3 regions of the Cupriavidus sp. 01L46 genome follow, and region 3 is predicted to be linked to each of the others. Evidence: predicted binding sites of a transcription regulator. Region 3 holds the regulator's gene; each other region holds the start of a gene.

Region 1 (3,274 bases), on a different contig from region 3:
ATCGGGCTGGAGGCGATTCGCATCTTGCGCGAGGGCGGTGCCGAGCAACTGCACTCGCGAAAGCTGCGTAGTTTTGACGAGCCGGCGTTCCGCTAGGCAGGCGAAATGCGCGGCCACGAAGGCGGTTCGCCATCGGCTATTGGCGATATGCCTTGGCAGGCATAGAATCTCGCGCTTCGCCCAGCTTCAGCACCATGACTACGAATCCCCATGCGGTTATGACGCTGGCCAGCCTGACGCTCGCTGGCTGCTTGCGTTACCCGCATGCATCGGGCCATCTCGTTCGCACCGCGACGATCGCCGCCTGCCTTGCCGATCTGCTCGGGCTGGATGCGGCGCACTGCGAGCGCATACGGCTCGTCACGCCGGCGCACGACGTGGGCAAGCTCGCCATCCCCGATGCCATTCTGCTCAAACCTGGCAAGCTGCTCCCTGAAGAGCGGCAGGTGATCGAGCGGCATGCCGAGATCGGCGCGAACATACTTGCGGGCAGCGCGGACGCGCTGATGCGTCTGGCGGCGCAAGTCGCGCACCATCACCATGAGCGTTTCGATGGCACGGGCTATCCACGCGGCCTGGCCGGCAAGGAGATCCCGCTGGCCGCGCGTATCGTGGCGCTGGCCGACGCCTTCGATGCCATGACGGAGTCGCGCTGCTATCGTCCCGGCATGAGCGACGACGATGCGTTGTCGATTGTCTCGGCAGGTTCCGGCACGCATTTCGACCCGGGCGTGGCGAGCGTTTTTCTCGCCAACATCCCGCAGATACTGCAGAGCCGGCAATCAGCGCAAGCGCTGCTTGATGCTGGCCCGGAGCTGGCCGTGGTCGCGCGCTTCTATGGCTTGAATCGCAACGCATTGCGGCAGATCCCGCGCCCAGCCAGAGCCTGACGCGGTATCAGCCGCGCGCTCGTTGTGCGGTGGCGTGCCGTTCCGCGTTTCGTCAGAAGCGGTAGCCCACACCCATGCTGAACAGCCACGGGTCCAGGCTCACGTTCGAGACCTTCACGCCGGCCGCCTTCACATCGCTCGACAGCCACACCTTCTTGACGTCGGCATTGAGGAACCAGTTCTTGGTGAGCTTGTAGTCCATGCCGATCTGCAGGGCCGGCGCCACGCTCCAGCTATCGAGCGACAGCGAATTGTTGGCAATGTCGGCGCCCCAGATGCGCGTGAAGTTCAGGCCGGCGCCGATATACGGGCGGAAGGTGCCGTTGGGAATGAAGTGATACTGCACCAGCAGCGTCGGCGGCAGATGGGTGAAGGAGCCGATCTTGTTGCCATCCAGGTAGACGTTCTGCTTCTGCGGCACGGTCAGCACCAGCTCGGCGGCGATGTGCGGCGTGAAGAAGTAGGTGACATCGAGTTCCGGAATCCACTTGTTGTTGACCGTGATGCGGTCCGAGGCGCCAACGCCGCCGATCGGGTCGGACTTGCCGGCCATGTCGAGATAGGTGCCGCGCAGGCGCACCATCCAGTTGCCCTGCGCTTCATCGGCAGCAGCAGCGGGCGTTGCGGCAACGGCGCTGAGCACGGCAAGGGTAGCAATGGCGGTGGTGCACAGACGGGTAGGCAGGTGCTTCTTCATGATGGTTGGCTCGTGTTTTAGGAAACTTCACGCACAGTGTGGCGCAGCGTTTCCGGTCGAGCCTTGACCGAGAGCAAGAAGATGGGCATCGGTGGCGCGCACACGCGCATGCGTCGCCGCGTTGCGACAGTCCCCGCTCGCGCCGGGGTGCTTGCGCGCGAGCCGCGCAGCGCGCTTTCGCATTTCCAATCCCGGGCCGGGCTTCTAAGGACATGCGCAAATATTCGTGGCAGCAAGTTTGCGCCCGCTTTACGCTGTGCACACAGTCAAGCAACGAGCATGTCGTGGGCGTCCCGCAAGGGCGTCTTTCCGGGTGTGCCCCGTGGGGGCGGGGCACACCGGTTTTTCTGCGCCGAGGCCTTGGGTCCGGACGCGGGCGGCATCAATCGGCCAGGGCTTGCTCGCGCCGCGGCTGGCCGGCTGCACGCAGGTGGCGGTTCACGCCCGACACCACGGCCTTGAGCGATGCCGTGACGATACTGGCGTCGATGCTGGCGCCGAAGCCCGTGGCGGAGTCTCCTACCCGCACTTCCACATAGCAGGCCGCGGCAGCATTGGCGCCGCTTGACAGCGCGTGCTCGTGGTAATCCATCACGCGCACCGGCATGTCCAGCGCACCCTTGAGGCCGCTGACAAACGCATCGATCGGGCCGTTGCCCCGGCCGCGCGCGCTGAGCGCTTCGCCATCGCGCAGCAGCGCCACTTCGATCTCAACCTGGCCGTCGCTGCCGGACACCATCTGGTGGCCCACATAGCGCAGCGGCGCCTCATCTTCGAGATACTCGCGCTTGAACAAGCCATACAAGTCATCGGCGCTGGCTTCGAGCCCGCTCTCGTCGGTCATCGACTGCACCGCGCGGCTGAACTCGATCTGCAGGCGGCGCGGCATATAGATGCCGTGCACCTGTTCGAGCAGGTAAGCCATGCCGCCCTTGCCGGACTGGCTGTTCACGCGGATCACCGCATCGTAGCTGCGGCCAAGGTCGGCCGGATCGATCGGCAGGTAAGGCACCTCCCAGATCGCATCCGCCTTCTGCTGCGCGAAGCCCTTGCGAATCGCATCCTGGTGCGAGCCGGAGAAGGCCGTGAAGACGAGGTCGCCCACATACGGGTGGCGCGGATGCACGGGGAGCTGGTTGCAATCCTCCACGCACTGGCGCACTTCATCGATGTCGGAAAAATCGAGCCCGGGGTCCACGCCCTGCGTGTAGAGATTCAGCGCCAGCGTCACCAGGTCGACATTGCCGGTGCGCTCGCCATTGCCAAACAAGCAGCCTTCCACGCGATCGGCGCCGGCCATCACGGCAAGTTCGGCGGCTGCCACCGCGGTGCCACGGTCATTATGCGGGTGCACCGACAGTACGATGTCCGCGCGCCGTGCAAGATGCCGGTGCATCCATTCGATCTGGTCGGCGAAGATATTGGGCGTGCTGCATTCCACCGTGGTCGGCAGGTTGAGAATGAGCGGGCGCGTGGCGCTAGGCTGCCAGATCGCGGATACCGCATCGCAAACCTCGAGCGAGAAATCCAGCTCGGTCATGCTGAAGGTCTCGGGCGAGTATTCGTAGCTCCATGCCGTCTCGGGCATGCCGTCGGTCAGCGCCTTGATCAGGCGGGTGCCCGCCAGCGCGATCTCCTTGACCTCCTCGCGGCTTGCACCAAACACGATGCGGCGAAACGCAGGGGC
Region 2 (3,274 bases), on a different contig from region 3:
CGCGCGCGCCGTGCGTGAAATCCAGCACGAAATCGCCCACGTCGACGCGGGCCTGCAGCGCGCGCCGCAGGTCAGCCGGGGTGGCCCCGCGCGGCGCGGCCAGCGCCGTGCGCACCAGCCAGGCCGCGCCAATATAGCCGGCTAGGGTGGCCGGCGAGGGGGGCTCGTCAAGGAACTGCTTCATCCGGCTCACGTGCTCCTTGACCACGCGCAGGGTCAGGTCCTGCGGCCCCGGGGCGATCTGCGTCAGCACGATGCCGCCGGTGTAGCCGGCGCCAAGAATCTCGCGTGCCGCCAGCGAATTGACCGCCGACAAGCCCACCAGGAAGCCATACCAGCCCCGCGCCGCCAGCGCGCGGCCAAGATTGCCGTAGGCCAGCGTATCGCCCGCCACGATCACCGCGGCCGGGCGCGCGGCGGCGATGCGTAGCGCCACCGCGCTGGCGTCGCTGCCCCGGCCTGCATCCAGCGTGAGTGCCTGCAGCCCCGCCTCCTGCTCGGCCTGGCGCCGCCAGGGCGTGCCGCTAGCCAGGCTGCCGGCCYCAAAATCGGGCACCACGGCCAGCACCAGCTGCTTGAGGCCATAGCTGCGCAACTGCCGGATGGCCGCATCTAGTTCGCTGCGGTAGTCGGCCCGCGTGTACCAGACGTGATCCGCCGCGAGCGACAGCCCCGACAACGGCGCCACGATCTGCACGCCGCGCCGGGCCAGCTCGGGCGAGGCGGCCAGCACCGGCAGCAGGGCATCGCTGGGGCCGAACAGCAATTCAGCCCGCTCCCCGTCGACCAGCGACAGCGCCTGCGCGGTGGCCGCGCGCGGATCGGCGTCGACCTCGCGCACCACATGCACCACGCGCGGTTCACGCGCACCGGCGTTGGCCGCATCGAACATCACTTTGGCCCCCGCCAGGTAGTCGCGCGCCAGATCGGCCTGGGCGCCGCCCCGGTCCACCAGGTGGCCGATCACCAGCGGGCGACGCGGCGGCGCCTGCGCCAGCAAGGAGGCGGGCGCCAGCATGGCGCTGCCAAGTGCGGCCAGGACCCGGCGGCGCGGCGGCCGTGCGGGGTTGGCGATCAGGGAAGAAGCGTGCATGGGAATCCGCCAGGCCAGGTGCAGAGCAATTGCAGGAATTGCAGGAATTGCATGATTGGGGAGAGCGCCGCGCAGCCTATACGGCCCAGGTGACGCTGGCATGACGCCGGGCATGTTCCGGTGCGTGGCGCGCAGCATGTCATGGGCCGCGGCTTGACCCCGGTCAACGCAGGCGCGGGCGGCGCGCCCTACGATGGGCCATCGAATCCACGACAAAGGCCGCTCCATGGCTGCGACTGCCCCCGCCCCGTTTCCCGACGCAATGTCCGTCCCCATTGCCGTATCGAGCCAATCCCGCACCTGCTCCGGCAATTGCGGCGCCGCCTGCACCGGCAAGCCGGCGGGACGGAGCGCGGCCGCGCCGGACCGGCATGCCTTGTCGGACTTTCGCGCGCTGGCGGGCCGCATGGATATCAACGGCCCGCGCTACACCTCATACCCGACGGCGGACCGCTTCCACGGCGGCTTCGGTGCGCAGGACTACCAGCAGGCGCTGGCCGATTGCGCTGCAAGCGCCACCCATGCCACCCACGCCGCCAACACGGCCAAAGCCGCCGCGCCGCTCTCGCTGTACGTGCACGTGCCGTTTTGCGAGAACATCTGCTACTACTGCGGCTGCAACAAGATCATCACCAAGGACCACCGCCGCAGCGCACGCTACGTGGACTACCTGGCGCGCGAGATGGCACTGGTGGCGCAGCAGCTCGGCACGCGGCGCGAGGTGGTGCAGTCGCACTGGGGCGGCGGCACGCCGACCTTCCTCGATCCCGCCGAGATGCGCCGCGTCATGGACGCGCTGCACCAGCATTTTCACCTGCTGCCCGAGGGCGAGCACTCGATCGAGATCGACCCGCGCCGCATCGGCGACGCGCAGATGGCGCTGCTGGCGGAACTCGGCTTCAACCGCATCAGCCTGGGCGTGCAGGATTTCGACGCCGAGGTCCAGCGCGCCATCCACCGCGTGCAATCGCTGGCAGAGACGCAGGCGGTCGTCGACGCCGCGCGCCGGCTGGGTTTCCGCTCGGTCAGCATGGACCTGATCTACGGCCTGCCGCACCAGACCACGGCGCGTTTTGCCGCCACCGTGGAGCAGGTGCTGGCGATGCGCCCGGACCGGCTCTCGGTGTACAGCTACGCGCACCTGCCGCACGTGTTCAAGCCGCAGCGGCGCATCGATGAAAGCGCACTGCCGGCCGCCGCCGAAAAACTCGACATCCTGGTCGGCACGATCGAGCAGTTGACCGGCGCGGGCTATGTCTACATTGGCATGGACCACTTCGCGCTGCCGGACGACGCACTCGCCGTGGCCCAGCGCGAGGGCCGGCTGCAGCGCAACTTCCAGGGCTATTCCACCCATGCCGGCCATGACCAGCTCGGCTTCGGCGTTTCGTCAATCGGCGCGGTGGCGGGCCGTTACGTGCAGAACGCCCGCACGCTCGATGACTACTACAGTGGCCTCGACGCCGGCGTGCTGCCGGTGATGCGCGGCTTCGCCATGCGCGACGAAGATCACTTGCGGCGCGATGTGATTGGCGCGCTGATGTGCAATGGCGTGTTGGAGTTGGCGGCGGTCGAAGCGCGCCACCGCATCGATTTTGCCGTGCACTTCGCCAACGAGCTTGCGGAGCTGGCGCGGCTGGCCGAAGACGGGCTGGTGCGCTGTGAGCCTGGCCGCATCGAGGTGACTCCGCTGGGGCGCTTGCTGGTGCGCCGCCTGGCCATGGTGTTCGACGGCTTCCTGCGCGAGGATGCCCGGCGCACGGAGCCCGCTGCCATCCGGAGCGCTGATGCGGGTACGCCTTTGCCAATGCCAACGCGCTACTCGCGCGTGGTTTGAGCCACACCGGAAAGCAAAAAGCCCGCGGCATGCCGCGGGCTTTTTGTTGAGAGCTGCTTGCGCTTACTTCGAAGCGTTGGCCATGTAGTCCACTGCGGCCATCACGTCGCCGTCGGGGCCGGCGTAGCCGCCCTTCGGCGGCATCACGCCCTTGCCCTTCAGGGCGAAGGCGTGCACGGCGTCCATGCCTTCCTTCAGGCGCGGCGCCCAGGCTGCCTTGTCGCCAAACTTCGGCGCACCGGCAACACCGGCTGCGTGGCAGGCGGCGCAGACTTGTTCGTAGACCTTCTTGCCCACTTCGGCGGAAGCCGGCGCGGCTGCTGCAGCAGCCGGTGCTGCGGCTG
Region 3 (3,274 bases):
CATGCGCAGCGCGCTCTCCGAGACCGTGGCGCGCAAGCGCCTGGTGCGGCCGCGCACGGTGATCTACTCGGTGATATGGCTGGCGCTGGTCGCCGGCTTCATGGCCTCGCTGGCCATGCGCACGCCGCTCAAGGTCGATATCATCCGCGACCGCGGCGCGCTGGGGCGTGAGGTGGAAGGGCGCTGGATCGAGAACGTGTACCGGCTGCAGCTGATCAACACGACCGAGGCACCGATGCGCGTCGCCGTCAGCGCGGGCAGCGGCGAGCTCAAGGGCCTGGCCGTGGAATATGATCACGCTGCCGGCAACCTGGAACCCACATCCAATCGCCTGATTCCCATCCGGGTGCGCGTGCCGATCGAGTCCGCGGCGCAGGGCACGCACAAGATCGAGGTCACGGTCACCGCGGTGCCCGACGAGGGCGCGGGCAGCCATGGCGCAGAGATTCGACAGAGCACCAGCTTTATCGTGCCGCGCAATCTATGAGGCGGCGGGGACGCTGGATGCACCAATCCGTACGCAACATACGGGATCTAGATCTAGAGGAGGAGGCCAGATGACGCAGCAAAGCAATCCCTGGTGGAAGGAGCCATGGCCGTGGCTGCTGATGAGTGGGCCGTTCGTGGCCATGGTGGCCTGCGGGGTCACGATCTGGCTGGCTATGACCCACCCGGATCCACCCATTGAGGAAGGGGTGGCGCGCCACGGCCTGGTGGTCGAGAAGGCGGGCAGCGCGGCACGCCAGGCAGCGCCGGTCGCGGCGCAAGCGAGGTGATCATGAGACTACGCTGGCTGATGTGGGTGCTGTGGCCCGCTTTCCTGGTCGCCGGGCTGACCACCGCGCTGGTATTCTCCATGGTCGATCCCGGCGACCTGCGCTTCTTCGGCCAGCCGGTCGATGCATCGCGGGAGGCGGTCTACACCGTGGGCTTCCTGATCGCGTGGGTGCTGTGCGCGCTGTCGAGCGGCTTGACGCTGTACACCATGCCCACGCGGCTGGCGGACACGGACGAGCTGGAGTGATTGCGATGCGCGCCTTGCCGGTTCAGGCCAGCAGGCGCGGCATCGCGGCGTGCCGCCGCGGGCGAGGGCGGCCCGCGACGAGCACGTCAGCAGGATTTGTTGACGATCTGCTTGATCCCCACCATGTCGACCAGCTTGACGTGCCGCTGGCGGATCTGGATCAGGCCGGCTTCCGCAAAGCGCGAGAACAGGCGGCTGACGGTTTCGAGCTTGAGCCCCAGGTAGCTGCCGATTTCCTCGCGGCTCATGCGCAGCACGAACTCGGAGGCCGAATAGCCGCGCGCGGACAAGCGCTCGGACAGGTTGATCAGGAAAGCGGCAAGCCGCTCCTCGGCGCGCATCGATCCGAGTGTGATCAACATGACCTGGTCCTGCGAGATCTCCTTGCTCATCAGGCGCATGAACTGGTGCTGCAGGGAAGGCAGGACGTTGGACAACGTCTGGAGATCGCCGAAGCGCACCACGCAGACTTCGGTATCTTCCAGCGCGGTGGCATCCGACGCGTGCTGCATCTCGCCGAGGCCGTCAAGGCCGACGACTTCGCCGGGAAGGTGGAAGCCCGTGATCTGCGAGCGGCCGTCTTCCATTGTCAGGTGGGTCTTGAGCGTGCCGAAGCGGATCGCGTAGACGGCGGTGAGAGGATCGCCGAGGCGGTACAGGGTTTCGCCCTTGCGTACGCGCACCCGGTCCTGGACCAGCGTATCCATCTTTTCGAGGTCCTGCTGCGACATGCCGACGGGCAGGCAGAGCTGGCCGAGCGAGCAAGTGGAGCAGCGGGGCGACATCTCGGTAATGGGAATGGTGGTGAGCAATTGGGGCCTGTCGGTTTAGCGCAGTCAATCAAGCGCGATGTGGCAGGCGCATTGAGTTGAGAGCTTGACGTTGAGAGTCGTCGATTGGAAGCGCCATCCACATCGGCCTGGCGCGCGGGTCTTGCGGCAGTGCGCTATCTGTGCAGCGCGGCTTGCCGTGCCCGTCGTCATGTTGTGCGAGCGCGCTGGTGTGCGCGGGCGCAAGGCCTCATGTTGATAGCGCCTCTTGGAGCTGCGGGGGCGCGTTCGACGCATTTTACCGCGCCGGACGTTGCGATTGTGTGATTGGGAGGAGAAGTTGACCATAGGCGTGCTTATCAGCGTATTTACCCTGGCTTTGCTGGGCGGCGTGCACTGCGCCGCCATGTGCGGCGGGATCGCGCTGGCGGCGGAGCAGGGCGGCGTTGCGCGCGTGCCTGCCACGGTGCTCCGGCGTCCCGGCCATTGGTTGCTGGAACTGCTTGTCATGCATGCCGGGCGGCTTAGCATGTATGCGGTGCTGGGGGCCTTGCTGGGCGCCCTGGGCGCTGGCGTCTGGGGGGCGCAGTACCTGCCGCTGCAGCGCTGGCTGTTTGGGATCGGCAGTGTGATGCTGGTGTTGTCGGGCTTGTGGATGTTGCGCGGGCGCACCATGGGTACGGGTTGGCTGGAGCGGCTCGCCGCCCGTGGCGCGGGCGGCTTGCTGCGCGGCCTTGGCGCCGTCGGGGCGCGCTTGCCGGCTGCGGCCCGGGCGCAGGGGCAGGGCCRGTTGCTGCGCCGCTACGGCATGGGGCTGGCCTGGGGGCTGGTCCCGTGCGGCATGGTGTACGGCGCCCTTGCCATGGCATTGCTGGCCGGCAATGCCGCGTCGGGCGCGCTGGTGATGGCCGTGTTTGGCCTGGGCACCCTGCCGAATCTGCTGGTGATCTCGGGCCTGTCCGGCTATCTCAGGCAGCTTTCGCGGCGCCCGGCGTTGCGGGCTGGCGCTGGCCTTGCGGTGGTGGCCTTTGGCTTGGCCGGGGTGGCGCGCGCGCTGCTTTTGCCTGAGACGCTTGCCGCGCACGGATTCTGTCTGGTCTTCTGAAGCGCTGTTTCGTGGTGTATCTGTCACTTCCTTGCTGAGGTAGCTGTGCGAATCGGTTGCAGGTTTGCCAGGGAATGCCATACAATCGCAAGAACAGCGATATCGCGCAGCGTACTTCATCGTGGCATCGTCAGGTAGCATCCGCTGCTCAGGGATGCATGCCAGGAACACCAAGGCAGGCATCAGCGCCAGGGACCGTTCCCCATCCGCCGTCCGGTTCACAAGATTCGGTTCAAAAGACCAGCTACGGCAGGGCGGGGTGAAATAGGCCAGCAGGCCCGATATCCGTATTTTCTTGCACCCGGCGCGTTCGATGATAGACGCCGCGCCGGACAGGTCCGCCACATCAGGGGGAAGGCGCGACGCAAGGGCTCC

Evidence for each region. The regulator FNR, encoded in region 3, switches genes on or off when oxygen is low (the NO sensors DNR and NnrR bind a similar motif). The targets are predictions, from matches to a motif close to TTGATNNNNATCAA.
Region 1: AC1DS3_RS00820 (OmpW/AlkL family protein) is a predicted target of FNR. The motif match lies at 1,651-1,664, and genes of this name have one in related genera.
Region 2: hemN (oxygen-independent coproporphyrinogen III oxidase) is a predicted target of FNR. The motif match lies at 1,247-1,260, and genes of this name have one in related genera.

The regions. Positions count from the first base shown of each region.
Region 1 is NZ_JBFTSF010000001.1:188,737-192,010, forward strand. Features, by position in the region: gene AC1DS3_RS00810 (AMP nucleosidase) at 1-96, shown strand, start outside; gene AC1DS3_RS00815 (HD-GYP domain-containing protein) at 195-890, shown strand; gene AC1DS3_RS00820 (OmpW/AlkL family protein) at 943-1,587, opposite strand; gene leuA (2-isopropylmalate synthase) at 1,970-3,274, opposite strand, start outside.
Region 2 is NZ_JBFTSF010000002.1:12,394-15,667, reverse strand. Features, by position in the region: gene AC1DS3_RS00995 (ABC transporter substrate-binding protein) at 1-1,093, opposite strand, end outside; gene hemN (oxygen-independent coproporphyrinogen III oxidase) at 1,500-2,930, shown strand; gene AC1DS3_RS00985 (c-type cytochrome) at 2,994-3,274, opposite strand, start outside.
Region 3 is NZ_JBFTSF010000382.1:1,602-4,875, forward strand. Features, by position in the region: gene ccoG (cytochrome c oxidase accessory protein CcoG) at 1-487, shown strand, start outside; gene AC1DS3_RS34830 (membrane protein) at 558-776, shown strand; gene AC1DS3_RS34835 (hypothetical protein) at 779-1,024, shown strand; gene fnr (fumarate/nitrate reduction transcriptional regulator Fnr) at 1,111-1,836, opposite strand; gene AC1DS3_RS34845 (sulfite exporter TauE/SafE family protein) at 2,135-2,899, shown strand.